Regions from separate parts of the Variovorax glacialis genome, predicted to be linked through region 2. Evidence: riboswitches for the same ligand, from Rfam matches in the RefSeq annotation. Region 2 holds a riboswitch; the other holds the start of a gene.
The links. Region 2 has a riboswitch for glycine ahead of gcvT (glycine cleavage system aminomethyltransferase GcvT). Riboswitches for the same ligand answer to the same signal wherever they lie in the genome.
Positions count from the first base shown of each region.

Region 1: linked by a shared signal. The riboswitch ahead of ACSFBL_RS23675 (D-amino acid dehydrogenase) and the one ahead of gcvT (glycine cleavage system aminomethyltransferase GcvT) in region 2 are both predicted to bind glycine.

Region 1 is NZ_JBPJZT010000009.1:139,508-147,755, forward strand. It holds gene ACSFBL_RS23655 (TonB-dependent receptor) at 1-2,294, shown strand, start outside; gene ACSFBL_RS23660 (copper chaperone PCu(A)C domain-containing protein) at 2,320-3,219, shown strand; gene ACSFBL_RS23665 (PhaM family polyhydroxyalkanoate granule multifunctional regulatory protein) at 3,287-4,048, shown strand; gene ACSFBL_RS23670 (FIST signal transduction protein) at 4,084-5,352, shown strand; gene ACSFBL_RS23675 (D-amino acid dehydrogenase) at 5,364-6,665, opposite strand; glycine riboswitch at 6,752-6,869, opposite strand; glycine riboswitch at 6,879-6,974, opposite strand; gene ACSFBL_RS23680 (FAD-dependent oxidoreductase) at 7,001-8,248, opposite strand.
Region 2 is NZ_JBPJZT010000002.1:325,415-347,870, reverse strand. It holds gene ACSFBL_RS06085 (RNA polymerase sigma factor) at 1-567, opposite strand, end outside; gene ACSFBL_RS06080 (YciI family protein) at 564-1,013, opposite strand; gene ACSFBL_RS06075 (YciI family protein) at 1,040-1,459, opposite strand; gene gcvP (aminomethyl-transferring glycine dehydrogenase) at 1,606-4,515, opposite strand; gene gcvH (glycine cleavage system protein GcvH) at 4,552-4,926, opposite strand; gene gcvT (glycine cleavage system aminomethyltransferase GcvT) at 4,963-6,126, opposite strand; glycine riboswitch at 6,172-6,284, opposite strand; glycine riboswitch at 6,297-6,400, opposite strand; gene denD (D-erythronate dehydrogenase) at 6,439-7,467, opposite strand; gene ACSFBL_RS06050 (ABC transporter permease/substrate-binding protein) at 7,496-9,037, opposite strand; gene ACSFBL_RS06045 (alpha/beta fold hydrolase) at 9,140-9,928, shown strand; gene ACSFBL_RS06040 (ROK family protein) at 9,951-11,027, shown strand; gene ACSFBL_RS06035 (phospholipase D-like domain-containing protein) at 11,005-12,396, opposite strand; gene ACSFBL_RS06030 (glutathione S-transferase family protein) at 12,393-13,058, opposite strand; gene ACSFBL_RS06025 (5-methyltetrahydropteroyltriglutamate--homocysteine S-methyltransferase) at 13,307-14,425, opposite strand; gene ACSFBL_RS06020 (aromatic ring-hydroxylating dioxygenase subunit alpha) at 14,571-15,677, shown strand; gene ACSFBL_RS06015 (GntR family transcriptional regulator) at 15,674-16,441, shown strand; gene ACSFBL_RS06010 (PDR/VanB family oxidoreductase) at 16,454-17,464, shown strand; gene ACSFBL_RS06005 (ABC transporter substrate-binding protein) at 17,623-18,795, shown strand; gene ACSFBL_RS06000 (branched-chain amino acid ABC transporter permease) at 18,952-19,824, shown strand; gene ACSFBL_RS05995 (branched-chain amino acid ABC transporter permease) at 19,824-20,795, shown strand; gene ACSFBL_RS05990 (ABC transporter ATP-binding protein) at 20,792-21,562, shown strand; gene ACSFBL_RS05985 (ABC transporter ATP-binding protein) at 21,555-22,259, shown strand; gene ACSFBL_RS05980 (SRPBCC family protein) at 22,324-22,456, shown strand, end outside.

The DNA of each region.
Region 1 (8,248 bases), on a different contig from region 2:
GCGCAGCTTTTCCATGGCTCGCCGGGCCCGCGATCGCCCAGACCACGGAAGGCGCCGCAGCCGAGGACAGCCCCGAGCGTGTCAAGTCGCTGGGCGTCGTGACGGTCACGGGCGGCCAGCCGACATCGCTGCCGACCCAGATCCCGACCACCATCGAAGGCGTGACGCGCGAGGAGATCGAGACGCGCATCAACGCGACCGACAGCGAGGACGCGCTCAAGTACCTGCCCAGCCTGCTGGTGCGCAAGCGCTACATCGGCGACTACAACCACGCGATCCTGTCGACGCGCGCCTCCGGCACCGGCAACAGTGCGCGTTCGGCGGTGTATGCGGACGGCATCCTGCTGTCGAACTACCTGGGCAACGGCATCGCCAACGGCACCAACTACGCACCGCGCTGGGGGCTGGTCACGCCGGAGGAAATCGAGCGCGTGGACGTGATGTACGGCCCCTTTTCAGCGGCCTACCCGGGCAATTCGGCGGGGGCGGTGGTGGACTACGTGACCCGGATGCCGACGCAGCTCGAAGCGCACGTCAAGGCGGGTTATGCGTCGCAGCCCTTCGACCTCTACAACACGCACCAGACCTTCAACAGCTGGCAGACCAGCGCCTCGATCGGCAGCAGGAGCGGCGACTGGTCGTGGTGGATCGACGTCTCCCGCACCGACAGCGAGGGCCAGCCGCTGACCTTCACCACGGCCACCCTCGCATCGGGCACCGTCGGCCGCAACGGCACGCCGGTGACCGGCTTCGTCCCGGGCCTGAACACGACCAGCATGCCCTGGTACATCCTTGGCACGGGCACCCAGTACCACACGGTGCAGGACCACGCGAAGCTCAAGCTGGCCTACGACTTCTCGCCCACGGTGCGCGCGACCTACACGCTGGGCTGGTGGCAGAACACATCCGAAGGGCGGTCGGCAAGCTACCTGAGCAACAGCGCCGGCGCACCGGTCTACACCGGGGCGATCAACATCCTCGGTCGCAGCTTCACGCTGGCGCCGACGGCCTTTCCGCTAACCAACGACGACCAGACGCACTACATGCACGGCCTGTCGGTCAAGAGCAATACGCAGGGCGAGTGGGATTGGGAGGTGGCGGCGAGCCTGTACGACTACGCGACCGACCAGCAGCGCCAGCCGACGATCCCGCTGCCGCTGGCCGCCATCGGCGGCGCGGGAACCTTGCAGAACCAGGGCGGCAGCACCGGCTGGAACACGCTGGCGGCCAAGGGCACCTGGCGGCCGCCGGGGATCGGTGGCGCGCACATCGTGGATTTTGGCGTCGGCCGCGATGCGTACAAGCTGGGCATCCTCAAGACGAACGTCTTCGGCAGCTGGCTGGACGGTCCGCCGACGACCCTCGTCAGCAATGTCGGCGGCGACAGCGAAACCGTGAGCGCCTGGGTGCAGGATGCGTGGTCCTTTGCGCCCCGATGGAAGGCCGTGCTCGGCCTGCGCTACGAAGACTGGCAGGCGGACAACGGCTTCACGCAGGTCGCGACCAGTGCCATCGCCTATCCGCCACGCAGCCAGTCCGACAAGTCGCCCAAGGCGGCGCTGGCCTACCAGCTCACCGATGACACCGTACTCAAGGGATCGGTGGGCCGCGCAGTGCGTTTCCCCACGGTGGGCGAGCTGTACGGCGCGACGACCGGCGGGGCGCTGTCGTTCATCAACGACCCGTTCCTGAAGCCGGAGAAATCCTGGACCAGCGAACTGTCGGCCGAGAAGGACCTCGGCAACGGCCTGGCCCGCGCAACGCTGTTCCACGAGACCACCGACGACGCAATCTACAGCCAGCTCATTCCCGGCTCGACGACCGTGTCGCGCGTGCAGAACATCGCCAAGGTGCGCACGACCGGCTTCGAGCTCGCCTACACCGGGCAGGACGTCTTCATGCGCGGGCTCGACCTGGGCGGCAGCCTGACCTTCGCGGACTCGAAGACCGTGGAGAACCCGACCAATCCGGCCAGCGTGGGCAAATGGCAGCCGCGCGTGCCTCGCTGGCGCTCGACGGTGTTTGCCACGTACAAGCCCGATGCACACTGGGCCTTCACGGTCGCTGCCCGCTACAGCGGCAAGCAGTATTCGACCCTCGACAACAGCGACGTGAACGGCTTCGCCTATACAGGGGCGAGCAAGTACTTCACCGTCGACATGCGCGTGCGCTACCAGATCGACAAGCAGTGGTCGGCCGCCTTCGGCATCGACAACGCCAACAACTACCAGTACTGGAATTTCCATCCGTATCCGCAGCGCACCTACACCGCTGAACTCCGCTTCGACCTCTGACTCCACACTCGACAAAGGACCCGTCATGAACGCCACCTTCAATTTCAAGCAGCTTGCCGCCTGCGCACTGCTGTGCAGCACCGGCGCGGCATTCGCCCACGTGACCCTGCCACCCGGCGGCGGCACCGCGGGCAGCGAGTACGACGCCGCATTCCGCGTGGGCCATGCCTGCAAGGAGGCCAAGAGCACCACCGGCATCACCGTGCGCCTGCCCAAGGGATTCGGCTTTACCGATGCGCAGGCGCGCAAGGGCTGGAAGCTGGACGTCCAGAAGGCAGCGGGCGACAGCGGCGGCGAAGTGCGCTGGACGGCCGAATCGGCGCAGACGGCCCTGCCCGGCAGCGAGCGCGCGGAGTTCATCGTGCGCGGCAAGCTGCCGGCGGCGCCCGGCGTGCTCTGGTTCAAGGTGCTGCAGACCTGCGACAACGGCAGCGCCGACTGGGCGCAGGTCCCCGCCAGCGGCGTCTCGACCGAGGGCCTCGAAAGCCCGGCCGCCCGCCTCGACGTGCTCGCACCCGGCGTGGCCGCGGTCGACGTGCGTGACGCGTGGATCCGCGCCTCCGTACCAGGCCAGAGCGGCACGGGCGCCTTCATGAAGCTCAGCGCGCCGTCGGGCGCGCGCCTGGTCGGTGCGTCGACCCCGGCTGCCGGGGTAGCCGAAGTGCACGAGATGAAGATGGAAGGCGACACCATGCGCATGCGTGCCGCGGGGGCGCTCGACCTGCCCGCACGGCAGACCGTCGAACTGAAGCCGGGCGGCTATCACTTGATGCTGATGGACCTCAAGAAGGCGCTCGTCAAGGACAGCACGGTGCCGCTCACCTTGCTTTTCGAGGACGCCAAGGGCCAGAAGAGCACGAAGGAGCTGGAAGTCCCGGTCCTCGCGGGTGCGGCCGCGCCTGCCGGCGGCGAACACAAGCATTGACGCGCCCAAAAGCCACGCTGCTTGGAGTAAGCTGCCCGGACAAGAACCACACCCCTGGAGACCGCCCATGAGCGACACGAGCAAGCCTTTCGCCTTCAGCCAGTTCGTTCCGGGCTTCGACTTTCTCAGGAATCTGGCGAGCGGCAGCGCTTCGGCCGGCGCGAGCGCGGTGCCCGGCATGCCGAGCCTGTCGAGCTGGGTGGCGCCGACGCTGAGCGTCGAGGAAGTCGACAAGCGCATCCAGGAACTCAAGACCGTGCAGTACTGGCTCGAACAGAACGGCCACGCGCTCAAGGCGACCATCCAGGCGCTGGAGGTGCAGAAGATGACGCTCTCGACGCTCCGCGGCATGAACGTGCGCATGGAAGACCTCGCCAGCGTCTTCACCCGCCAGGCCTCCGCCCCGACGCCCGCGCCGATGCCTGCACCCGCTCCTTCGTTCCGCGCCGCGCCGCCGGAACCCGAGCCGGAAGTCGAGGAAGAAGAGGATGAGGACGTCGAAGTCGAGGCCGACGAGCAACCCGCTGCGAAGTCGAAGGCTTCGAAAGCGGCCGGCGGTGCGTCGGCGGATGGCGCCGGCGTGGTCGATCCGCTTCAGTGGTGGGGCGCGCTCACGCAGCAGTTCCAGCAGATCGCCGCCTCGGCCATGCAGGACGCTTCGCAGTTGAAGGTGCCGGCCATGGCGGAAGCCGTCGGCAAGGCGATGGGCGCGGCACCGGCCAAGGCGACCCGCAAGCCGGCCGCTGCGGCCGCCAGCAAGAAGACATCGACCGGCCGCAACGCCGCTGCCGGCAAGTCGTCGGCTCCGGCGCGCAAGCGCGCGCGCTGACGTCCCTGGACGAACCCAGACAGAAAGCCGCGCGCATGAAGCTCTTTCCCTCCGGTCACGCCACCCATCCGCAATGGCGCATGGCGGCCGGGCTCGTGCTCGCCCAACTGCGGGCGCAGATGGCGCTGCCCGACTACGCCCGCTCGCCCACGCTGGGCCTGCTCTACATCACCGACCACTACGCGGCCGACGCACAGGAAATCCTCGACCACCTCGGTGCCGAACTGCCCGAGATCACGGACTGGTCCGGCACCGTGGGCGTGGGCGTGGCCGCCAACAACGCCGAGTATTTCGACGAGCCGGCCCTGAGCGTGATGCTGTGCGAACTGCCCAGCGACCAGTACCGCGTGTTCTCGGGCGTGGCGCCGCTCGCCAGTTCGGAAATGAGCGGCTTTGCCGCGCACACCGCGCTCGTGCATGCCGACCCGCGGACGCCCGAACTCGGCGAGTTGATCGCCGAAATGGCCGATCGCACCGACACCGGCTACCTGTTCGGCGGCCTGTCTTCGGGGCGCGCCGGTTCGCTGCAGTTCGCCATCGGTGGCAACGGCAACATCCGGGGCCATGGGGCCGTGGGCGGCGTGTTTTCAGGGGGTTTGTCGGGGGTGGTGTTCGGCGAAGGCGTGCGCCTGGTGTCGCGGGTTACGCAGGGCTGCCAGCCGGTGTCCCGCGAGCGTGAGATCACGAAGGCGGACGGCAACCTGCTGCTCGAACTCGACGGCGATCCGGCGCTCGATGTGCTGCTGGACGACCTCCACGTATCGCTCGACGCGCCGGAGCAGGCGGTCGATGCAGTGCGCGCCACGCTCGTGGGTCTGGCCGAAGCCGGCAGCGACGGTGTGCGACGCACGCGCGACCTCGGCGCCGACGTTCGCGTGCGCCACATCATCGGGCTCGACCCGACGCGTCGCGGCGTGGCGATCGCCGACGTCGCCGAGGTCGGCATGCGCATGACCTTCTGCCGACGAAACGCGCAGGCGGCGCGATCAGACCTGATGCGTGTGTGCGCCGAGATCCGCGAGGAACTGGAGCCGGAGGAGCAGACGCTCGCCACGGCCCGCGCGGTGGCGGCCGGCGAGGCCGAGGCGGCGCCGCATCCGGCCCGGCGCATCGCGGGAGCCGTCTACGTGAGCTGCTCCGGCCGCGGCGGTCCGCACTTCGGCGCGCCGGGGGCGGAATTGCAGATCGTGCGCCACGCGCTGGGCGACGTGCCGCTGGTCGGCTTCTTCGCGGCGGGCGAGATCGCCCGGAACCATCTTTACGGCTACACCGGCGTGCTGACGGTGTTCACCTGCAACGACTGAGCGCCTGCCGCTCAGGCGGGCTGCAGCGCGGGCGACGCATTTGCGCGCAGGCCGGTGAAAGCGAAGTCGACTTCCGGCGCCAGGCCGCTCACGATCCGGGCGATCGACTTGCCCGAGCCGCAGGCATGCGTCCAGCCGAGCGTGCCGTGGCCGGTGTTCAGGAACAGGTTCGGCAGCTTCGTCCCGCCGATCAGCGGCACGTTGCTCGGCGTCGCGGGGCGAAGGCCGGTCCAGAACTGGGCATTGGCGGCATCGCCGGCGCCGGGAAAGAGTTCTTCGACGCGCCGCACGATCGCCTCGCAGCGCACGCGGTTCAGGTCGCGGTCATAGCCGTTGAATTCGGCCGTTCCGGCAATCCGCAGCCGGTCGCCCGACTCGGAGGTGTAGCGCGAGAAGACCAGCTTGTACTCGTCGTCGGTCAACGAGACCTGGTGCGCCTTCGACGCGTCCTTCACCGGCAGGGTGACCGAATAGCCCTTGGCCGGGTAGATGGGCAGGCGGATGCCGAGCGGCGCCGCGTAGAGCGGGCTCAGCGAGCCCATCGCCAGCACGAAGGCGTCGCCGCGAATGCGCTGGAAGCGGCCTTCGCTGTCGGTGGCCTCGACGTGGTCGATGCTGCCGCCGGCCTCGCGCAGCGCCGTCACGGTGTGGCTCATCAGGAACTTCACGCCGGCCGCAGTGGCCAGTTTGACGAGTTCGCGCGCAAAGCGGTTGGCGTCGCCGGATTCGTCTTCGGCCGTGTAGGTGGCACCGGCGAGCTGGGAGCGGATGTGGGCCAGTGCGGGCTCGATCTTCACGGCCGCGTCGGCGGAAATCACCTGGCGGTCGCAGCCCAGGGCGCGCATCTGCTCGGCGGGTTCGAGGGCGGCGTCGAACTCTTTCTGCGTCGTGTAGAAGTGCAGGATGCCCTGCGTGCGCTGCTCGTAGCCGATGCCGGTGTCGCGGCGCAGTTGCTGCAGGGTGTCGCGGCTGTAGGTGCCGAGCCGCACGATCTGCTCGATGTTGTGGCGGGTGCGCGCCGGCGTGCACTCGCGCAGGAATTGCAGCCCCCACAGCCATTGCCGCATGTCGGCGCGCATGCGGAAGAGCAGGGGAGCGTCTTCCTTGCCGAGCCATTGCAGTACCTTGAGTGGCGCACCCGGGTTGGCCCAGGGCTCGGCGTGGCTCACCGAGATCTGCCCGCCGTTGGCGAAGCTGGTTTCCGCGGCCGGCGTGGCCTGCCGGTCGATGACGGTCACCTCGTGACCGAGTTGCTGGAGGTAGTAGGCCGAGGTCACGCCGAGCAGGCCGGCGCCAAGAACGATCACACGCATTGAAAGCACCTTCGAAGGTTGCAGCGCTCGGACGGATCGGTTTCGGAAGCTGAATGGAAAAAGCAACCGGACCGGACGTCCAAGTTGCCGCTCCCCCTGTCCTCGGTACCTGAGAGATTCACCCGCTGCGCCCGCAGCGGGTTTGCTCCTTCGGTGCATCACGCTCGCATGCGAGTGAAGTGATGGCTCTCCAGACGGCTATGACAGTTGGTGCAGTACAGGCCCGTCTTGCGAGCCGACCTGAGCGTTTATGGGAGTTTGCGCCTTCGGTGGGGCCGCTTTCGCGGCCCGCTCTCCTGCAGTGCGGCGATTGTAGGCGGCCGGAGGCCTCAAGGCTACAAGCCCCTGAAGGCGAACTGGAGTTCGGGGCGCAGGCCGCTGACGATGCGGGCGATGGACTTGCCCGCTCCGAGGGCATTGATCCAGCTGGGTGTGCCGGGCGCCGTGTTCAGGAACAGGTTGGGGAGGCGCGTCTTGCCGATCATCGGCAGTCGGGTCCTGCTCACGGCGTGCATCTCGGTGGCGAGCGATGCGTGCGCCATGTCGCCCGCGCCCGGGAGCAGCATCTCGACGCGCGTCAGGATCGCATCGAAGCGGTCCGAATCGGGTTCGCTTTCCTCGTCCAGGCCGGCACGAACCGTGGCGGTGACACGCAGGTGGTCGCCTTGTGGCGTCTCGACGCGATCGATGCGCAGCTTGCCCTGGCGATCGCGCAGCGCGACGCGCGGCGCGCGGGTCGGATCCTTGACCGGTATCGTCACGATGTACTCGCGCACGAAACGCAGCGGCATGGAGACGCCCAGGTACTCCGCGTGCTGGACGCTCGACGAGCCCAGCGCCAGCACATAGGCCTGGGCACGGAGCGTGGTGGCGCGGCCATGGGGATCGAGCACCTCGACGCGGTCGATGCGGCCGTCGCGGTCCTTCAGCGACACCACCGTGTGCTTTGTCAGGAAACGCACGCCCGCCGCGCGGCAGAGGAAGACCAGGCTTGCCGCGAACTGCGAAGGATCGCGGGCCGGGTCTTCGGCCGAGTAAGTCGCGCCGGCAAGTTTGTCGCGGATGGCCTTCAGCGCGGGCTCCATGCGGATCGCGTCATCGGCGGAAAAGAGCTGTTCCTCGCAGCCGAGTTCGGACCAGTGTGGGGCGCGGGCCATTCGATGGTTGAAGGCCGCGGCATCGGTGAACAGATTCAGCAGGCCGCCGATACGCGTGCCCTGCGGCATGCCCGCCTCTTCGCGCAGGACGCGCGCACTCTTGCGACTGTAGGCGGCGAGGCGAACGAGGTGCTCGACCGGGTCGCGCTGGGGCTTTTCGCCGATGGCGCGATCGAGCAGCCTGGCGACGCGGCGGCGCAATCCAGTGCGCAGCCGGGCCCATCGGCTTTGCGCCCGCCCGCCGTGGACAGGCGTGGATTCGGGCCGCTTCGACGTGGATGCGTCGCCGGTCGGCGCGACACGCCCGCGGGCCTTGGCGGCCGGCGTCGCATGCCGGTCGACCACGATGACTTCATGGCCCAACTGCTGAAGGTAGTAGGCCGAGGTGACACCGAGCAAGCCGGCGCCGAGTACAACCACGCGCAT
Region 2 (22,456 bases):
CAACTCGCTGGCGCGTGGCGCCTCGAAGGGGACGCGCGCGGCGGCCAGCGTTCGCTTGGCCCGGACGATGCGCTGGGCGATGGTCGCTTCGGGCACGAGGAAGGAGCGGGCGATCTCGTCGGTGGTGAGACCGCCGAGCAGGCGCAAGGTCAGTGCGACGCGGGCTTCGGGCGAGAGGACGGGGTGGCAGGCGGTGAACACCAGGCGCAGGATGTCGTCGCCCACGTCGTCGTCGATCGCGGCATCGACCGCTTCGGCGAAATCGGCTGCGGCCATGGCGTGCCGGGCATCCAGTTCCCGGCTGATTTCGTCTTCCTTGCCGGCGTGCAGCGTCCGCTTGCGAAGCAGGTCGATCGCCCGCCGCTTCGCCGTGGCGGTGAGCCAGGCGCCGGGGTTGTCGGGGATGCCTTCGCGCGGCCACTGTTCGAGCGCGGCGACCAGCGCGTCTTGCGCCAGTTCCTCGGCGATGCCGACGTCGCGCACCATCCGTGCGAGCGCACCGATGATCCTGGCGGATTCGATGCGCCAGACGGCGTTGACTGTGCGGTGCGCGTCGGCCGTCGTCACGGGTGCGGCCGCCCCGGGTCGTCGCGCGCGGCGGCGCGTTCGCGCAGCAGCTCCTCTTGCTTGCGGAGCTCGGGCGTGAACTCGGCGCCGAAGTCCTCGGCCTCGTACACCTGCCGCAGTTCCAGCTCGACGTTGCCATTGCCGTCGATGGGCGGCCATCGCTTGGCCCATTCGAGGGCTTCATCCCGCGACTTCACCTGGATGAGCGTGAAGCCTGCGATCAGCTCCTTCGCCTCCGCGAAAGGCCCGTCGGTGATCGTCGGCTTGCCGCCGTTGAACTTGATGCGCGCACCCTTCACGCTCGGCTGCAGGCCCATGCCGTCGAACATCACGCCCGCCCTGATCATTTCCTCGTTGTATTTCATCATGTCGGTCACGAGCTGCTCGGTGGGCATCATGCCGGCCTCGGTGTCCTTGTCGGCCTTGCGGATGATCATGAATTTCATGGTCGGATCTCCCTGCGGACGGGCGGTCAGGGCTTCCTGGCGGCCATTTCGGCCGCAAGGCGCTTTTCCTGCTCGCGCAGTTCGGGGGTGAGTTCCGTGCCGAAGTCTTCCATCTCGAAGACCTGGCGCAGTTCGACTTCGTCGCCCTCGAAGGGGGCGCGCTTGAGCCATTCGATGGCCTCGTCCTTCGAGCGGACCTGCCAGAGCCAGAAGCCGGCGATCAGCTCCTTGGTCTCGCTGAAGGGGCCGTCGATCACGGTCCGCTGCTTGCCCGAGAAGCGCACCCTGGCGCCCTTGGCACTGGCCTGGAGGCCTTCGCCGGCCAGCATGACGCCGGCCTTGACCAGCTCTTCGTTGTACTTGCCCATCGCGGTCAGCTGGGCCTCGGTGGGAAGGATGCCGGCTTCGGAGTCCTTGCTGGCCTTGACTATCACCATGAATCGCATGTCCTTGCTCCTTGGTTTGAATCGGGAGCCCGGCATCCGGTCGGTGTGACCGGGGCTTTTCCGGGGCTCTACTTCAACGTCGAAGCGGCGACTGCGAGATCGACAGCTTTTCGACCGTCGTTGTAAAAAAATGTTGACGCGGCGATTCAGGCCTTGGCGTAGTCGCCCACCGGCACGCAGCTGCAGAACAGGTTGCGGTCACCGTAGACGTTGTCGACCCGCCCGATCGGCGGCCAGTACTTGGCCTGCTTGAGCGTTGCCAGCGGGAAGCCGCCGAGCTCGCGCGAATACGGGCGGGTCCATTCGGTGCCGAGCAGGCTCACCGCCGTGTGCGGCGCGTTCTTCAACGGGTTGTCGTCCTTGGGCCAGACGCCTTCCTCGACGCGGCGGATCTCGCCGCGGATGGCGATCATCGCGTCGATGAAGCGGTCGAGCTCGGCCAGCGGCTCGCTCTCGGTCGGCTCGACCATCAGCGTGCCGGGCACCGGGAAGCTCAGGGTCGGCGCGTGGAAGCCGTAGTCGATCAGCCGCTTGGCGACGTCCTCGGCGGTCACGCCGCTGGCGTCCTTGAGCGGGCGCAGGTCCAGGATGCACTCGTGCGCGACGTGGCCGTTCGGGCTGGCGTACAGCGTGGGGTAGTGGTCCTTCAGGCGCGAGCTGATGTAGTTGGCGCTGAGGATGGCGATCTCGGTCGCGGCCTTGAGGCCGACGGCGCCCATCATCCGGCAGTACATCCAGCTGATCGGCAGCACGGCCGCGTTGCCCAGCGGTGCCGCAGACACGGCGCCCACGCCGTGCGAGGCGATGCCGCCGGTCGCATGCCCGGGCAGGTAGGGCACGAGGTCCTCGACCACGCACACCGGCCCGACACCGGGCCCGCCACCGCCGTGCGGGATGCAGAAGGTCTTGTGCAGGTTGAGGTGGCTCACGTCGCCGCCGAACTCGCCTGGCGCGGCCACGCCGACCAGCGCGTTCATGTTGGCACCGTCCACGTACACGCGGCCGCCGTGCGCGTGCACGATCTCGCAGAGTTCCTTCACGCGGGTCTCGAACACGCCGTGCGTGCTGGGGTAGGTGATCATCACCGCCGCGAGCTTGTCGCCGTGCGTGCCGCAGGCGCGCTTGAGGTCGTCGATGTCGACGTTTCCTTCGGCGTCGCAGGCGGTCACGACCACCTGCATGCCGACCATCTGGGCGCTGGCAGGGTTGGTGCCGTGCGCCGAAGAGGGGATCAGGCACACGTTGCGATGGCCTTCGCCCTTCGCTTCGTGGAAGGCCTTGATCGCCAGCAGGCCCGCGTATTCGCCCTGCGAGCCCGCGTTGGGCTGCAGGCTGATGCCGGCATAGCCCGTGGCCTCGCAAAGCCACGCGCGCAACTGCTTGTCGAGCTGCGCGTAGCCTTGCAGTTGCTCGGCCGGCGCGAAGGGGTGGATGTTCGCGAATTCGGGCCAGGTGATCGGGATCATCTCGCTCGTCGCGTTGAGCTTCATCGTGCAGCTGCCGAGCGGGATCATGCTGCGGTCCAGCGCGAGGTCCTTGTCGCTCAGGCTGCGGACGTAGCGCAGCATCGCCGTCTCGCTCTTGTGGGTGTTGAACACCGGGTGCGCGAGGAAGTCGCTGGTGCGGCGCAGGTCCTCGGGGATGCGCGGCGTGATGCGGCCGCTGAGGTCCTCGAAGCGCGGCATCGGCTTGCCGGTCGGCACGAAGAGGGCCCACAGGGTCTCGATGTCGGCGCGCGTCGTGGTCTCGTCGAGCGAGATGCCCAGGTGGTTCTGCAGGCGGTGGCGCAGGTTGAAGCTGGCCGCCTCGGCGCGTTCGAGGATCTTGGCGGTGTCCTCGCCGGTCTTGACGGTGACGGTGTCGAAGGCGGTCACGTTGACGAGCTCCCGTCCCATCTGCTCCAGGCCCTGCGCCAGCACCGCGGTGAGCGCGGCGACGCGCTGCGCAATGCGCCGCAGCCCTTGCGGCCCGTGATAGACCGCGTACATGCTGGCGACCACGGCCGGCAGCACTTGCGCGGTGCAGATGTTGGAGGTGGCCTTCTCGCGGCGGATGTGCTGCTCGCGCGTCTGCAGTGCGAGGCGGTAGGCGGGCGCGCCGTGCGTGTCGACGCTGACGCCGACGATGCGGCCGGGCAGCGAACGCTTGTATTCGTCGCGGCACGCGAGGTAGGCCGCATGCGGCCCGCCATTGCACATCGGCATGCCGAAGCGCTGTGTGGTGCCGCAGACGATGTCCGCATCCCATTCGCCGGGCGGCACCAGCAGCGTGAGCGCGAGCAGGTCGGCCGCCACGCAGAAGGCGGCGCCGAACTGGTGCGCGTGGCCCGCGAGCGGGCGCAGGTCGTGCACGTGCCCAGTGGTGGCGGGGTATTGCGCCAGCACGCCGAAGAATTCACTGCTCGCCATCAGGTGCGGCAGGGTCTCGGACACGGTGCTGACCTTGACCTCGATGCCCAGCGGCGCGGCACGCGTCTTGATCACTTCGATCGTCTGCGGATGGCAATCGCCCGACACCAGGAAGACGTTGCTCTTGCTCTTCACGCTGCGCTTGGCCAGCGTCATCGCCTCGGCGGCGGCCGTCGCCTCGTCGAGCATCGACGCGTTGGCAATGGCCACGCCCGTGAGGTCGCAGACCATCGTCTGGAAATTGACCAGCGCCTCCATCCGGCCCTGCGAGATCTCGGCCTGGTAGGGCGTGTAGGCCGTGTACCAGGCGGGGTTCTCCAGCACGTTGCGCAGGATCACGCCGGGCGTGTGCGTCCCGTAGTAGCCCTGTCCGATGAAGCTGCGCGCCACCTTGTTCTTCGACGCTATCGCCTTGAGTTCGGCCAGCGCGTCGGCCTCCGTCAACGGTGCCGGCAGGCGCATCGGCCGGCTGCGGCGAATGGCCGGCGGCACGATGCCGTCGATCAGTTCGGCGCGCGTCGTCGAGCCGACGGCAGCCAGCATGCGCGTCTCGTCCGCGGCTTCGATGCCGATGTGGCGCGCGATGAATTCCTCGGCGTTCTCGAGTTCGCCGAGCGAGGGGAGGGTGGGCAGGACGGGCGTCGACATGGAGATGGTCGTTGGGTCAGGAGAGGCAGTGGAGGATCAGTTGTCTTCGGCGAACTTGGCGTAGGCGGTTTCGTCCAGCAGCGCTTCGAGCTGGGTCGCGTCGCTGACGCGGACCTTGAAGAACCAGCCGGCATCCATTGGCGCACTGTTGGCGAGCGACGGGTCGGCGCGCAGCGCCTCGTTGACCTCGGTGATCTCGCCCGAAACCGGCATGAACACATCGGCCGCAGCTTTCACCGACTCGACCACGCCCGCGACCTCGCCCTGGCTGAAGGTCTTGCCGACTTCCGGCAGGTCGACGAAGACCACGTCGCCCAGCGCGTCCTGCGCATGCACCGTGATGCCGACGGTGACGAGCGTTGCATCGTCCTGTTTGACCCACTCGTGGTCCTTGGTGTACTTGATGGTCATGAATGAAGCTCCTTGGGTAGTTGGGTATTGGTGGGGTCAGCCTCGGTAGTAGCGGGCAGGAACGAAAGGCATGGTGCTTACTTCCATGAGCACGGGCTTCCCCCGCACGACGGCCTGGATGCGCGTGCCCGGCTCCGCATAGGCCAGCGCGACATAGGCGATGGCGACTGGCCGGTCGACCGTCGGTCCGAGCAGACCGCTGGTCACATGGCCGATGGCGACGCCTTCGAATGATTCAAGGAGCGTGCCATCGCGCACCGGAACGCGATCCAGCGCCACGAGGCCGACGCGTTTGCGCTTCAGCGTCTCGTGATCGAGGTGGCCCGCCGTGCCGCTGGCGGCCGTGAGTTGCGCGAGGATCCGCGCCGCGCCGGGAAAGCCGCCTTCGCGTGCGCCGCCCGTTCGCCGCACTTTCTGCATCGCCCAGCCGAGCGATGCCTCGACCGGCGTGGTGGTTTCGTCGATGTCGTTGCCGTAGAGGCAGAGCCCGGCTTCGAGGCGCAGCGAATTGCGCGCGCCCAGCCCGACGGGCTTGACCTCCGGCTGGGCGAGCAGCAGGCGGGCCAGGGCTTCCGCATCCTTGGCCGCGACGGAAATTTCGAAGCCGTCCTCGCCCGTGTAGCCGCTGCGCGTGACGAAGGCCGGAAGGCCGCCGATCTGCACGGCGCCGCCGGTCATGAAGACGAAGCGCTCGACGCCGGGCGACAGCCGGGCGAGCGCCGCCGCGGCCTGCGGCCCCTGGAGCGCCAGCAGCGCTTGGTCGGGCATCGGCAGGACCTGGCAGCGCTGGCCGATCTTCGCCGTGATGTGCGCGAGGTCGGCCACCTTGCAGGCGCCGTTCACGATCACGAACAGCGAATCGTGCCCTTCGTTGAAGAACATCAGGTCGTCGAGGATGCCGCCCTCGTCGTTGAGCAACAGGCCGTAGCGTTGCTTGCCCGGCGCGAGGCCGATCACGTCGACCGGCATCAGGGTCTCGAAGGCTGCCGCCGCATCGGGGCCGACCAGGCGCAACTGGCCCATGTGCGAAATGTCGAACAGGCCGGCGGCCTCGCGCGTGTTGCGGTGCTCGGCCATCAGGCCTGCGGGGTATTGCACCGGCATCGAATAGCCCGCGAAGGGAACCATGCGGGCGCCAAGTTCCACGTGCAGGGCGTGAAGCGGTGTCTTCAGAAGATCGTCGGTCGATGCGGAGGCCAAGGCACTCTCCAAAGGGGCAGTCCAGATCCATGACCGAAGCCATGGGCCACCCCTGCTGTCCGCTTTACCTGAGAGATTCGCCCCACGATCGGGGTTTGCTCCTTCGGTGGACGGCCCTCCGACTCGATGACGGGCCGCCTCTCTCCAGCAAGGAAACGCCCGTGTGGAGGGGCGCCTCGTCAGTCCTTTTGCCTGAGCGTTCGGGCCCTTGTGATGGGGGGACCTGCGCCTTCGGCGGCACCGCTGTCGCGGGGCTCTCTCCTGACGGGAATGAGTGTAAGGGATTGGCGGCACGCCGGCCGCCGAATTCGTTCAGCCTGACGGCGCCTGCACGGACACCTTGATCGCGCCCGGATTCTCGCGGACGTATTCGAGGATCACGTCATCGAAGCTCGCGTCGGCGTCGAGCCCGAGCGCACGCGCGCGCACGGTCTCGAAGCGTCCGGGCCAGCTCTTCACGATGCGGCGGATCGCAGGGTCGGGCGTGCGGTCGAGCAGGTTCGTCGCTGTGGTTCCCGCGACGCGGCCGAGTGCCGCGGCCATCTCGCCGACGGTGGTTGACAGCGATGGGAGATTGAGCGCAGTGCGCGGTCCCCATTGCGCGTCGCTCGCTTCGGCTGCGCGAACAAGCCCTTCGATGGTGCGCGTCGGCGACGCGATCGCCACCGGCGTTTCGTCCGCCACAGGACAGGCCGCGCGAACGCCGGCGAGCGGCTCGCGGATCATTCCGCTGAAGAAGCCAGAGGCCGCACCGTTGGGCATGCCCGGTCGCACGCTGACCGTCATCAGCCGCACGCTCCGGCCGTTGATGAAGCCCTTGCGCGTGTAGTCGGCCACCAGCTGTTCGGCGATGAACTTCTGGATGCCGTAGCTGGTCTGCGGCGTGGGCAGGGTGCTGTCCGTGATGACCTCGGGCAAGGGCTGCTCGGGCGAATTGCCGTACACGGCGAGCGAGCTCGAGAAGACCAGCGTCGGCACGGTGCCCAGCTTGCGGCAGGCGTCGAGCAGTGCATTGGTGGCGGCGAAGTTGCTGCGCATGCCGAGATCGAAGTCGGCCTCGCATTCGCCGCTGACCGCCGCGGCCAGGTGGAAGAGCAGCGTGGTGTCGCGCGGCACAGCGCGTTCGGGCGCGCTGGTGAGCAACTCGTTCAGATCGCCGACGACCGCGGTCACGCGCGGATCCTGCGCCAGATCTTCAGGTGGTGCCACGCGGTCGACGAGCGTGATGCCCTCGATCGACGCAGGCGTGGCACCGGCCAAGGTGAGATGCCCGCGAGCGAGCAGGGTGCGGGCGAGTCGTGCGCCGACGAAGCCGGCACCGCCGGTGATGACGATGTTCATGGACGAAGGATCCTCCAGGTGGGCGGTTTCAGTCTTGCATGCGCCGGCGCATCACGTAGTCGATGGTCTCGAACAAGGCCTCGCTCAGCAGCGCCAGCACCGCGGCCGGTACGGCGCCTGCGAGCAGCAATTCGCGGTCGTTGAGCGCAAGCCCGGTCACGATGCGCTCGCCGAAGCCGCCGGCGCCGATGAAGGCCGCGATGGTCGCCGTGCCGATCGCGATCGTCGTCGCGGTGCGCACGCCCGCAAGGAGCGTGGGGAGCGCCAGCGGCAGCATCACGACCTGCAGGTTCTGCACCCCGGTCATGCCGAGGGCAGTGCCTGCCTGCCGCAATCCGGCGGGAACCTCGGCCAGCCCGGTGACGGTGTTGCGCATGATCGGCAGCAGCGCGTAGAGCGTAAGCGCGACCAGCGCCGGCAGCGTGCCGATCGCGCCCATCAGCGAGATCAGCACGGCGAGCATCGCGAGCGAAGGAACCGTCTGCAGCAGGCCCGTCAGCCCGAGCACTGTCGCGCGCGTCCGCAAATGAGGAAAGACCAGGACGCCCAGCGGCACCGCGATGAGGATCGCGAGCCCGACGGACACCGCGACGAGCATCAGGTGTTGCCGCGTCAGCCGGCCGAGGTCGGGGCCGAGCAGCTTGGCCATGAAGCCGCGCGAGCCGGCGTCCTGGGCACCGGCCGGGGCCGCCTTCGCAACGCCCTGGCCCTGTTGCGCCAGGAAGTCGCGGGCGATGACGTCGAAGGCCACGCCCTGCAGTTCGGCACGTGCGTTCATCGCGATCATCGCGCGCTCGTCGATGCGCCCTTCAAGCTTCTGGAGCGCCGCCCAGGCCTTGGGCGCGCGCGTCGTGACGTCCAGACGGTAGAGCACGACAGCGTCGTAGCGCGGGAAGTAGCCGAGGTCGTCCTGGAGCACGCGCAGGCCGAGATGGTCGATCTTGGCGTCGGTGGTGTAGATGTCGATCACGTCGATCTGCTTCGCGGCGATCGCGTCGTAGGCGAGCCCGTGGTCCAGGCCGGTCGGCGTCTGCTTGAATCCATAGCGCGTGGCCAGGCCCTGCCAGCCGTCCGCGCGGCCGATGAACTCGTTGGACAGGCCGAGCTTCAGCTCGGGGTGATTCGCCAGATCGCTCAGCGTGCGCACGCCGAGGCGGTCGGCATCGGCGGCCCGCATGGCCAGCGCATACCCGTCGTTGAAGCCGAGCGGAATCGCAACGCCGAGGCCGAGCGGCAAGAGGGCCGCGTTCATGGCTTCGCGCGTCATCGACTGGGGGCTCTTGAGAATTTCCAGGGCGATGGTGCCGGTGTATTCGGCGTAAAGGTCGATGCCACCCGAGAGCAGGGCTTCATAGACGATCGCGGTGTTGCCCAGCCCTTGCCGGACGATGGGCGGTGTCGGCGTTTGCGGCGCTGCGGTCTGCGCGAGCACCTCGGCCAGGATGTACGACTCGGTGAAGCGCTTGGAACCGATGCGCAGGCTTTCCGCCTGCGCGCGCGCGAACGTGGCAGCGCAGAGCAGACCCAGGCAGATCAGGGCGGCGAGCCATGGGCGGCGCGACGAAAGCATCGGCCCAGTGTATCGGCGCGCTGTGGGGCTGGCTCGTTCTCCTACACCGGGTCGTGCGGCCTGCTGTCGCTGCGAGGGCATGGATGAACGCAAAGTGAACGCGTGCTCATCAACTACGTCCGACGCGGTGAAGGGAAGCCCCTGTTGCTCGTGCATGGACTGGGCAGCAGCTGGCGCTCGTGGCAGACCGTCCTGAATCCGCTGGCTGCCGAACGCGCCGTGGTGGCGATCGACTTGCCGGGCTTCGGCAAGAGCCCTCCGCTCGCGGGGGAGGTGTCGGTGCGCACGCTCGGCAACGCGGTCGCCCAGTTCCTCAAGGAACATGACCTGATCGGCACCGATGCGGTCGGCAGTTCGCTGGGCGCCCGGCTGGTGCTTGAACTCGCGGAGCGGGGTGGTGTCCTGGGCTCCGTCGTTTCGCTGGGGCCGGGCGGGTTCTGGGCCGGGTGGGAGCGCTACATCTATCAAACTTCGATCTGCTTCTCGCGGCGACTGGTACGGGGTCTCAGGTTCGCCATGCCCGCGATCGCCGAGCACGAATGGTCGCGCAAGCTGCTGCTGGCGCAGTTCTCGGCCCAGCCGACCCGGCTGTCGCCGGCGCTCGTGCTGGAGGAGATGCGCAGCTACGCGTCGGCGGAATCCTTCAGCGTGATACTTCGCGACCTGGTGCGTGCCGCGCCGCTGGAAGGGCTTGCAATCGGCAGCATCGCCAAGCCGATGGTGATCGGCTGGGGACGGCTGGACCGCATCTGCCTGCCCCGGCAGGCGGCGCGGGCGCAGCAGCTTTTTCCGGATGCGCGCCTGCACTGGTTCGAGCGCTGCGGCCACTTTCCGCACTGGGACGCGCCGGAGGAAACTGCACGCCTGATACTGGACACCACCGCCGACTGATTCCACCGCGATGAAAGATTCGATGCCATCCGAACGTGACCTGCTTCCGCTTCCCGACGTGCATGGCGCACGCGAACTGCCCTCCGTCGTCGTCGAGGGCTACAGCCTTCAGGTTCGCGACAAGGACGGCTTCATCGGCGACCAGGCCAGCCAGACCGCATTCCGGAAACTGCTCGAACGCTGGCGCCAGCGTCGCCGCCGCAAGGGCAAGGATCCGCTGGGCGGCCGTCATTCCAAGGACCTCAGCAAGCGCGCGCTGGACGCGGCGCTGGGCGAAGCCAGGGCCTCCGAGGCGGCCGACGTGGTGCACGCCGCGATCGAGGAATTCGCTGGAGAACTGGCCTGGGTGATCGATCGCTTCATGCGCCAGCCTTCGTGGAAGGGCGTCGAGCGGATCGTGATCGGCGGCGGCTTTCCGGAGAGCGACGTCGGCGAGCGCGCGATCCTGCAGGCAGCGGCGATCCTCCAGGACATGAAAGTTTCGGTGCAACTTGCGCGCATCTGTCACGAGACTGACGACGGCGGCCTGCTGGGCTGGGTTCACCTCACGCCGCGGGCCATGCTGAAGAAGTACGACGCGATCCTCGCGCTCGACATCGGCGGCACGAATGTGCGCTGCGGCATCGTCAAGACGCGGCGTAACCGTGCAAAGGACCTGTCGAAGGCCAAGGTGATGCGTCGCGAGAAGTGGCGCCACAAGGATGACGGGCCCAGCCGAAAGGAACTGATCGACCATCTCGCGGAAATGATCGAATCCCAGGTGCGCTATTGCAAGAAGAAGGGCATCCGGCTCGCGCCCTTCATCGGCATCGGATGCCCGGGGCTGATCCGCAAGGACGGTTCGATCTCGCGCGGCACGCAGAACCTCCCAGGCGATTGGGAAGGCGACACCTTCCATCTGCCCAGCGAACTGTGCAAGCGGATCCCGACCATCCATGGCGAGACCACCGAAGTGCTGATGCACAACGACGCCGTGGTCCAGGGCCTGAGCGAGCTGCCCTTCATGCAGGACGTGAAGCGCTGGGCCGTGCTGACCATCGGCACGGGGCTGGGCAATGCGAGCTACACGAACAAGGCTAGAGCTGGAAAGCGATCGTGAGCAGCAGCCCTTCGGCCACGTCGCGCATCAGGCCCGGCCTGCGCGCACGGTAGGACTCGCCGGCGGAGGAGGTGGTCTCGATCCACTGGGCCAGCCATTCGACCTCGTCGTTGCCATAGAACACCACCGCTGCCTCGTGGTTCAGCAACAGGCTGCGCATGTCGAGGTTGATCGAGCCGCAAAGCGCCAGGTTGTCGTCGACCACGACCGCCTTCGCATGGGCCATGAAGGGCAGCATGCGGAAGATGACGCCGGCGCGCGCGAGGTCGCGCATCGCGCGGGCGCGCACGAAGTCGGCGAGCCGGTGGTTCGATTGCGCGGGCATCGCGATGGTGACCTGCACCCCGCGCCGAGCCGCCAGCCGCAAGGCGTCCCGCAAACCGTCGCCGGGCACGAAGTAGGGGGTGATCGCCAGCACCCGATGCTCGGCGCGAAAGCAGGCGTCGATCAGCAGCGCATGCGCCGTGTCTTCGGTCTGGTCGGGGCCGCTGGGGAGGAACTGCGCGAAGCCCTCCGCTGAAGGGTCGTCGTCCGCCGAGATCGCGCGCGGCTTGCGTTTGCGCACCGAGGCCCAGTCATGGTCGAACTGCCGCGCCGCCGCCGCCGCCACGCTGCCCTGCAGGTCGAAGGAAAGGTCGCGCCAAGGGATCGGATGATCGTCGTTGCCGGTGAAATATTCGCCCGCGAGATTGCGACCGCCCGACCACATCCGGCTGTCGTCCGCGATGGTCAGCTTGCGATGGTTGCGCAGGTTGCGCGGTCCGGTGCGGCGCAGACTGAAGATGGGGCGGAACACCGCGACCTCGGCGCCTGCTTCGCGCAGTGCGTCGAAGTGCGAGCGCGGCAGCGACAGCGCGCCGAAGCCGTCGAGCAGCACGCGCACCTTGATGCCCTCGCGCGCCCGGCGCGACAGCCGATTGATCACCTCGTGACCCAATGCGTCGTCCCCGATGATGAAGGTGCATACGTCGAGGCGCTGGCTTGCGCCCTCGATCACTTCGAACAAAGCGTCGCGCGCGGCGCCGCCGTCGGCGTGAAAACGCGGGGTGCAGCGACCCGGCGCGGCGAGGCCGAAGCTCTCGATCAGGTCGGCGGCCCAGTGGCCCGCCGGTGCGGACCTCGGCGGCCGAGGCGAGCCGGTCGGCCGCAGCTTGCGCTGGCCGAACATCAGGTACATCGGGAAGATGATGTACGGCACGAGCACCAGCCCCATGACCCACGCGATCGCCGTGGTGGGCGCCCGCTGCTCGCGCCGTGCGCGCGTCGTCAGCACGTACACCAGCAGCGCGAAGGTGACGACCAGCAGGTGCTGCGACGGCGAAGGGAGCCAGTCCAATAGCTCGTCGAGCAGGTCGTCGAGCCGGTTCACGTGCGGAGATGCTGCAGGAAGGCGGGTACGGGGCGGCCCTCCGAGGCAAGGAAGCCCATCATCGCGCCGACCACTTGGCGCACTGCACCCCGTGCGCCTACGCGATCGCGCCACTTCACCAGCCGCGGCGTGGCCTCGGTCATCCCCGCGCCTTTGCGGTCGGCGAACACGTGCGCCATGTAGAACGCGATGTCGGCGTAGGAATAGTCGCCCGCGAGATAGTCGCGCTGGGCCAGCAGCCGATCCAGTTCTTCATGGAAGCGGGCGCAGGCACCGCAGGCCGCCACGGCCGCGGCGCTTTGCATGTCGTGCTGAAGCCCGAAGAGCTTCACCACAAGAGGGAAATAGACCTCGTCCGACTTGAGCTCCAGCTGCCGGGCCCGCGCCCGGGCCGCGACGTCGGCAGGCCAGAGCGGGGGGAGGGGAGAACGGTCTTCGAGGTACTCGAAGATCTGCGTCGAGTCGAAGAGCTCTACGTCGCCGTCGATCAGCACAGGCACCTGCCGCTTCGGGTTGACCCGCAGCACCTCTGGGTGCTTCGGCTCATAGTTGTCATCCCGGTCGAAGGGCACCATGACGCATTCGAACGCCAGCCCCTTTTCAAGCAACGCGATCTGCGCTTTGGCGCCGAACATGCTGAGCGGACCGGTGAAGAGCTTCATGCCCCGAAGCCTACTTCACCGGCGCGCCAAATCAAACCAACTCATCCAGCCCGGTCGCGGAACACCGCGGAACCGGCTTCGCCGGGCCGCTGGTGTTGCCCCCGGCAGGGGGTAGGCGGCTACACGAAGTGAGCAAGCCTGGGGGCGAGCTCAGAACCACCGCGGAACCGGCTTCGCCGGGCCGCTGGTGTTGCCCCCGGCAGGGGGTAGGCGAAGCGACACGAAGTGCGCGAAGCCTGGGGGCGAGCTCAGCTCCCCCAGACCTCCTGCGCGGTTTCGATGACCAAACGCAGCTTGGCGCGCTGGGCTTCCACGGCGATGTTGTTGCCGTGCACCGTGCTCGAGAAGCCGCACTGCGGCGACAGCGCAAGCTGGTCGAGCGACACGTACTTGGCGGCGGCCTCGATGCGGCTCTTGAGTTCGTCCTTGTCTTCCATCTCGCCGAACTTGGTGGTCACCAGGCCCAGCACCACGGTCTTGCCCTTGGGCAGGAAGCGCAGCGGGCGGAAGTCGCCGGAGCGGGCGTCGTCGTATTCGAGGAAGTAGGCGTCGAGGTCCATCTCCTTCAGCAGCGCCTCGGCCACGGGCTCGTAGTTGCCGGCCGCCGCGTGGGTGCTCTTGAAGTTGCCGCGGCATAGGTGCATCGCGAGGGTCATGCCGGCCGGTTTCTGTGCGACCACCTTGTTGATGAAGGCGGCGTAGCGGTGCGGCAGCTCGTTGGGGTCGTCGCCGCGCTGGCGGGCGGCTTCGCGCATCCGCTCGTCGCAGAGGTAGGCGAGGTTGGTGTCGTCCATCTGCACGTAGGTGCAGCCGGCTTCGGCCAGCGAGCGAAGTTCGTCGCCGTAGGCCTTCGCGACGTCGTCGTAGAAGGTCGGGTCGAGTTCGGGGTAGGCCTCCTTGCTGATGCCGGCGCGGCCACCGCGGAAGTGCAGCATCGTGGGCGAGGGGATGGTGACCTTGGGCGTGTTGCCCGCCGACACCTGGCTCTTGAGGTACTGGAAGTCGGCGAGTTGGATGTTCTTGGCATGGCGCACCTTGTCGATGACGCGCATCACGGGCGGTGCGAGTTCCTCGGTGCCGTCGGGCTTGCGGATGGTGACCGGGATGTCGGTCTTCACGCCGCCGAGCTGCTCGAGGAAGTCGATGTGGAAGTACGTGCGGCGGAATTCGCCGTCGGTGATGCTCTTGAGGCCGACGTCTTCCTGGAACTTGACGATCTCGGTGATGGCCTTGTCTTCGACCTTGCGAAGTTGCTCGGGCGTGATCTCGCCCTTGGCTTTCTGTTCGCGCGCTTCGAGCAGGTATTTGGGGCGCAGGAAGCTGCCGACGTGGTCGTAGCGGGCAGGCAGGGCGGCGTGCTGGGACATGGGTTGGCTCCGTCGAATCTGGAATAGAACGGTCGATCGTATCCGCTCAGGGCACCCCTGTTGTGGATACAGAAAGACTGGTGTTTACCCTGAAATTGGTCCAAAAGACTGGATTTCACGCCTCTAATGTATACAGTCAGTATCCATGAATGCCCCTACGAGCCCATTTCCGCTGAACGCCTGGTACGCCGCCGCGTACGACGTCGAAGTCAAGCACGCCCTGCTGGCACGCACCATCTGCAACCAGAAACTCGTGATGTACCGGCGCACCGATGGGCAGGTCGCCGCGCTGGAGGATGCGTGCTGGCACCGGCTGATGCCCTTGTCGCTCGGTCGGCTCGAAGGCGACGAGCTCGTCTGCGGCTACCACGGGCTGGTCTACAACAGCCAGGGGCGCTGCACCTTCATGCCCAGTCAGGAGACCTTGAATCCGTCGGCCTGCGTGCGCGCTTATCCGGTGGTCGAGAAACACCGCCTCGTCTGGGTGTGGCCGGGCGATCCGGCCAAGGCCGATCCGTCACTGGTGCCCGACATGCACTGGAACGACGACCCCGAATGGGCCGGTGACGGCAAGATGATCCGCGTCGCATGCGACTACCGGCTGGTCGTCGACAACCTGATGGACCTGACGCACGAGACCTTCGTGCACGGCTCGTCGATCGGCAACCGCGAAGTGGCCGAGGCGCCTTTCGTGGCGACCCACGGCGATCGGTCGGCGACCGTCACGCGCTGGATGGAAAACATCGATGCGCCGCCGTTCTGGGCTGGGCAGATCCACCATGCGCACGGCTACCGGGGCAAGGTCGATCGCTGGCAGATCATTCGCTTCGAAGGGCCCTGCACGGTCAACATCGATGTTGGCGTGGCCGAGGCGGGCACCGGCGCGGTGCCGCGCGATGGCCAGCCGGGCGACCGCAGCAAGGGCGTCAACGGCTACGTGCTCAACACCATCACGCCCGAAACCGACAAGACCTGCCTCTACTTCTGGGCCTTTGCGCGGAACTACTGCATCGGCGAGCAGCGCCTGACGCACGAGTTGCGCGAGGGCGTGGCAGGCATCTTCCGCGAGGACGAAGTGGTGCTCGAAGCGCAGCAGCGCGCCATCGACGAGCGGCCGGACTACAGCTTCTACAACCTGAACATCGATGCCGGCGCGATGTGGGCGCGGCGGCTCATCGACCAGATGGTCGCGCGCGAGAAGCCGCGTGCGACGACCATTCCGATCCAGCCCGCCGTGGCGGAGCGCGCGTGAGCACAGCCACGGCGTCCGCTGTGGGCGAACCCGCCGAAGCCGGTGGGTCGCAGGCGGTCAAGGCCCAACTGCGATTGCGCGAGATGGTGCTCGCCGGCGAACTGCCGGGCGGCGCGCGCATTGCTGAGGTCGCGATTTCCGAGCTGCTGGGTGTCTCCCGGACGCCAGTGCGCAGCGCGCTCATGCGACTCGAACAGGAAGGCCTGCTGGAGGCCTTGCCGAACGGCGGCTATGCCGTTCGCACTTTCTCCGAGCGCGATGTCGCCGACGCGATCGAACTGCGCGGCACGCTGGAAGGGCTGTCCGCCCGCCTGGCGGCCGAGCGGGGCGCGCCGCCTGTGGTGTTGCGCGAGGCGCGCGCCTGCCTGAAACGCATCGACGAGCTGCTGCGCGACGCTGCGCTCGACGATGCGGCGTTCTCGCGCTACGTCGCCTACAACGAGGAGTTCCATCGGCTGTTGACCGAGATGTCGGGCAGCCCGCTGATCGCGCAGCAGCTGGAGCGCGTGATCAATCTGCCGTTCGCGTCGCCCTCGGGTTTCGTCGTCGTCCAGGCCAATTCGCCCGCCGCGCGCGACATGCTGCTGATCGCGCAGGACCAGCACGGGCAGGTGCTCGACGCGATCGAGAACCGCGAAGGCTCGCGCGCCGAGGCGCTGATGCGCGAGCACAGCCGCATTGCCCAGCGCAACCTCCGCGAAGCGCTGCATGGCGCGCAGAACCATCCCTTGCCGGGCGTGCAGCTCATCCGCCGCCGGGCCTGAAAAAGCTTCAAGATGAAAAGCGATATCCACTGGATGCCGGCGCGCATCACCGCCTGCCGCGACCTCACCCCGACGGTGCGCGAGTTCGAGATCACGCCCGAATCCGGCATCGTCGCCGGGCACGAGCCCGGCGCGCATCTGCAGGTGCAGGTGCTGGTCGGCGAACCGGGTTCGGGGCGCATGCAAACGCGCTCCTATTCGGTGGTCGGAGCACCCGACGGTCGGGCGTGGCGCATTGCGGTGAAGCGTCTGGACGACGGCCGTGGCGGATCGCTCGCGATGTGGCGGCTTGCGACGGGCGATCGCCTGCTGGTGAGCGAGCCGCAGAGCCATTTCGGCCTCGACCTCACCGCACCCGGCTACCTGCTGGTGGCGGGCGGCATCGGCATCACCCCGCTGGTCTACATGGCGCAGCGGCTGGCAACGCTGGCGCAACGTGGCGGCGTGAAAGTGCGCATGCTCTACGGCGCGCGGAGCGAGCAGGAACTGGCCTATCTGCCGGCACTGCAAGAGGCATTCGGCGCCTGCGAAACGACCAGCGTGCAGGCGCATGCCGGCAGCGCGGCGATCGATTTCGCATCCGAGATCGCGGCGCTTCCGCCCGGCGGCCAGCTCTACACCTGCGGACCGGTCCCGATGCTCGAAACGGTCAAGCGCGCCTGGGCCGCTGCCGGCCGCGCGCCGGCGGACCTTCGCTTCGAGACCTTTGGCAGCAGCGGCCGGCTCGCGGCGCAGGCTTTCGAGGTCCGCATCCCGCGCCACGACATGGCGATCACGGTCCCGGCCGGCAGCACGCTGCTCGAAGCGCTCGAAGCCGCGGGCGTCCAGACCCTGTGGGACTGCCGTCGCGGCGAGTGCGGCCTGTGCGCCATGGATGTCCTCGCGGTCGATGGGGAAATCGACCATCGCGATGTCTTCCTCAGCGAACACGAGAAGCAATCGGGCCAGCGCATCTGCGCCTGCGTGTCGCGCGCGGTCGGCACGATCACGCTCGATTCCGCCTGGCGACCCGAAAGTCCATGAGTCGCCGCAGCGTTTGCGCGATGATCGCGCGGCCCAATTGCTGATCGCGCAGAAAACATCTTCATCGTCGGCAAGCTAGGTGTTTGCCGTCCTTCCGGTGCGTTTGCATCTGGTCACAATATCCCCCGTTCCAGCATCCATCCATGAAGGAGAGCTTTATGCTACGTCGCCACCTCGTCCAGGCCGCCAGCTTGACCGCCATCGCGCTGGCCATTCCCCTGGCCCATGCCGCCGATACGTTCAAGATCGGCCTGATCCTGCCGATGACCGGACAGCAGGCGTCCACCGGCCGCCAGATCGAAGCCGCGGCGCGCCTCTACATGGCACAGAACGGCGACACCGTGGCGGGCAAGAAGATCGAGCTGATCGTCAAGGACGACACCGCGCTGCCTGACGTCACGAAGCGCCTGGCCCAGGAGCTGGTGGTGAACGACAAGGTCAACGTGCTCGCCGGTTTTGGCGTCACACCGGCCGCGCTGGCCGCCGCGCCCATCGCGACCCAGTCGAAGACGCCGCTGGTCGTGATGGCCGCCGCCACGTCGAGCATCACGCAAGCCTCGCCGTACGTCGTCCGCTCCAGCTTCACGCTGCCGCAGGTCTCCGTCGCGATGGGTGACTGGGCACCCAAGAACGGCATCAAGTCGGTGGTGACGCTGGTCAGCGACTACGGCCCCGGCAACGATGCCGAGAAATACTTCAAGGAGCGCTTCGAGCTCAACGGCGGCAAGGTGATCGAGTCGCTGCGCGTGCCCCTGCGCAATCCGGACTTCGCGCCTTTCCTGCAAAAGGTGCGTGATGCCAAGCCCGACGCGCTGTTCGTCTTCGTGCCGTCCGGCGCCGGCGCGGCGGTGATGAAGCAGTTCCTCGAGCGCGGCATGGACAAGGCCGGCATCAAGATGATCGCCACCGGCGACGTGACCGATGACGATCAGCTCAACGACATGGGCGACGGCGCGCTCGGCGTGGTCACGACGCACCACTACTCGGCGGCGCACCCGTCGGCGATGAACAAGAAGTTCGTCGACGCCTTCCAGAAGGCCAACAAGGGCATGCGCCCCAACTTCATGGCCGTCGGCGGCTATGACGGCATGCGCATCATCTACGAGGCGCTCAAGACCACCAAGGGCCAGGGCGGCGGCGATGCACTGCTCGCGGCCATGAAGGGCCAGGTCTTCGAAAGCCCGCGCGGCGAAGTGCTGATCGACGCGCAAACGCGCGACATCACGCAGGACGTGTACCTGCGCAAGGTCGAGAAGAAGGACGGCCAGCTCTACAACGTCGAGTTCGACGTGATCAAGGCCGTCAAGGATCCCGGCAAGGCGAAACCCTGACAAATAGGAAGCGAATCCCTCTGCACGCATGAACCTGCCCGGCGCCCGTCGGGGAACACCGCGGAACCGGCTCAGCCGGGCCGCAGGTGTTGCCCCCGGTAGGGGGTGGGCGCCCGACACGAAGTGCGGGCAACCTGGGGGCGAGCCCAACTTTTTATGTTGACGATTCTGTTTGATGGCATTGCTTACGGCATGCTGCTTTTTGTGCTGGCGGTGGGGCTGGCGGTGACGCTGGGGTTGATGAACTTCATCAACCTCGCGCACGGCGCCTTTGCGATGGCGGGCGGGTACCTCACGGTGTTCGCGATGCAGAAGCTGGGGGTGCCGTTCCTCGCCTGCCTGCCGCTGGCCTTCATCGTGGTGGCACTGGTGGGCGCACTGCTGGAGCGCACTCTTTATCGGCCGATGTACGGGAAGCCGCACCTGGACCAGGTGCTGTTCTCGATCGGGCTGGCGTTCATGGCGGTGGCGGGGATCGACTACTTCGTTGGTTCGTCGCAGCAGAACATCCATCTGCCCGACTGGCTGCGCGGCCGCACCGAGATCGGTGACGGCGCGTTCATGCTGGGCATGGGGCACTACCGGATCTTCATCATCGTGCTGTGCGCGCTGTTGACGGTGGTGCTGCAACTGATCCTCTCGAAGACGCGCTTCGGCAGCCGGCTGCGCGCCGCGGTCGACGATCCGCGCGTGGCGGCGGGGCTGGGCATCAACGTGAACGTGGTGTTCCTGATGACCTTTGCCGTGGGGTCGGGGCTCGCCGGCCTCGGGGGTGCATTGGGCGCCGAGATCCTGGGACTCGATCCGACCTTTCCGCTCAAGTACATGATCTATTTCCTCATCGTGGTGTCCGTCGGCGGCACCTCGTCGATCACCGGGCCGCTGCTGGCCGCGCTGCTGCTGGGCATCGCGGACGTGGCGGGCAAGTACTTCATTCCGAAGATGGGCGCCTTCACGGTCTACCTGCTGATGATCATGATCCTGATGTGGCGGCCGCAGGGCCTGTTCACGCGCAAGGGAGGCCGCTGATGGACTTCCAAGCTGGATTGCTGCGCAAGGCGCGCTGGCGGCCGTGGGAATTCGCGATCTGGGCCATTGCCTTCGTGCTGCCTCTGCTCCTGCCCTCGCATGCGCTGATGATCAACGAGATCGCGATCGTCGCGTTGTTCGCGATGTCGCTGGATCTGATCCTCGGCTACACGGGCATCGTTTCGCTCGGGCACGCGGCCTTCTTCGGCTTCGGCGCCTACACCGCCGCCTTGTTCGCGAAGCTCGTGATGCCGGACCCGACGGTGGGGCTCGTGGTCGCCATCGTCCTGTGCGCCGCGCTGGGCGCCATTGCGAGCGTCACCATCCTGCGCGGGACGGACCTGACGCGGCTGATGGTCACGCTCGGCACGGCGCTGCTGCTGCTCGAACTCGCGAACAAGCTCGACTGGCTGACCGGCGGCGCGGACGGGCTGCAGGGCGTTGTGATGGGGCCGGTGCTCGGCCTCTTCGACTTCGACCTGTATGGCCGCACGGCGGCCTGGTATTCGCTCTCGGTGATGCTGCTGCTCTTTCTGCTGATGCGGCGGCTGGTGCATTCGCCCTTCGGCGCGACGCTGAAGGCGATCCGCGACAACCGCCTGCGCGCGATGGCGATCGGCATTCCGGTCGTGTCGCGGCTGGCCGTGATCTACACCGTCGCCGCCGCGATCGCGGGCGCCGCGGGCGCCTTGCTCGCGCAGACCACGGGCTTCGCCTCGCTCGACGTGCTGGCCTTCGACCGCTCGGCCGACGTGCTGCTGATGCTGGTTATCGGCGGCGTGGGCTGGCTCTATGGCGGCATCGCGGGCGCGATCGTGTTCAAGCTGCTGCAGGACACGCTCTCCACCGTCACGCCGCAGTACTGGATGTTCTGGATCGGCCTGATCCTGGTGCTGCTGGTGCTCGTCGGTCGCGACCGGCTTCTCAGGCCCTGGACCTGGTTCGGCGCGCGCGGGAGTGCCAAGCCATGAGCGCCGCCGTGAACGACACCGTCCTATCGGCGACGGGCCTGGTGATGCGCTTCGGCGGCATCACGGCCACCAACAACGTCTCCCTGAACCTCCGGCGCGGCGCGCGCCATGCGCTGATCGGCCCTAACGGGGCCGGCAAGACCACGCTCATCAACCTGCTGACGGGCGTGCTCACGCCGACCGAAGGCCGCATCGTGCTCGAAGGCGAGGACATCACGCGTCTCGCGCCGCACCGCCGGGTGTCGCGCGGCATGGTTCGCACCTTCCAGATCAACCAGCTCTTCGATTCGATGACGCCGCTGGAGACGCTGGCGCTGGTCGTCTCGCAGCACACGCGCCTGGGCGGCCAGTGGTGGAAGCCGCTCGGTGCGTCGAAGCGGGTGGCCGAGCGGGCAGGGACGCTGCTGGAGCAGTTCCGGCTCGCGGACGTCGCGCAGCAGCAGACGAAACACCTTGCCTATGGCAAGCGCCGCCTGCTGGAAATCGCCATCGCGCTGGCCTGCGAGCCGCGCGTGCTGCTGCTCGACGAGCCCGTGGCCGGTGTACCGGCGGGCGAGCGCGAGGAACTGCTGGAAACGGTTGCCGCACTGCCGGCGGATGTGTCCGTGCTGCTGATCGAGCACGACATGGACCTGGTGTTCAGCTTCGCCGATCGGATGACCGTCCTGGTCAACGGCACGCTGCTGACCGAAGGCGACCCCGACACGATCGCCAACGACCCGAAGGTTAAAGAGGTCTACCTGGGCCATGGAGCCGCGCATGTCTGAACTGTTGCGCATCGAGAACCTGAGTGCCGGCTACGGCGAAGCGGTCGTGCTGCACGACATCGCGCTCTCGCTGGGGCAGGGCCAGACCCTCGCCCTGCTGGGCCGCAACGGCACCGGTAAGACCACGCTGATCAACACGCTGGCCGGCGCGACGCGCCAGCATGGCGGCACCATCACGCTGGGTGGCGTGGCGTTGCACAAGCTGTCGCCGCACCAGCGCGCGTCGGCCGGCATCGGCTGGGTACCGCAGGAGCGGAACATCTTCAAGTCGCTGACCGTGCACGAGAACCTGACGGCGGTCGAGCGCCCGGGCAAGTGGAATCCGCAGCGCGTCTACGAGATGTTCCCGCGCCTCGCAGAGCGCAAGGGCAACCTGGGCACGCAGCTGTCGGGCGGCGAGCAGCAGATGCTGGCCGTCGGGCGCGCGCTGGTGGTCAATCCCACCTTGCTGCTGCTCGACGAGCCGCTCGAAGGCCTTGCGCCGATCATCGTGGAAGAACTCCTGCGTGCGATCCGCCGCATCACCCGCGACGAGGGCCTGGCCGCCATCGTCGTCGAGCAGCATCCGCAGGCGATCCTCGCGATCTCTGACGAGGCCGTCGTGCTGGACCACGGCACCGTGGTGCATGCCGACCATGCCGCGACCCTGAGCGCACAGCCCGAAGTTCTGGAGCGGCTGCTGGGGGTCAAGCGATAGGCCGGTGCGGCGGCATGCGCGCGCCTTAAACTGCCCGCTTTCTTTCCTCGCTGGAGCGACAGCCATGGCATCCATTCGACAGGAAATACAGGTGGCGGCGAGCGCCGAGAAGATCTGGGACGCCGTTCGCGATGTCGGCGAAATCCACCATCGGCTCGTGCCGGGCTTCATGACCGACTGCAAGCTCGATGGCGACG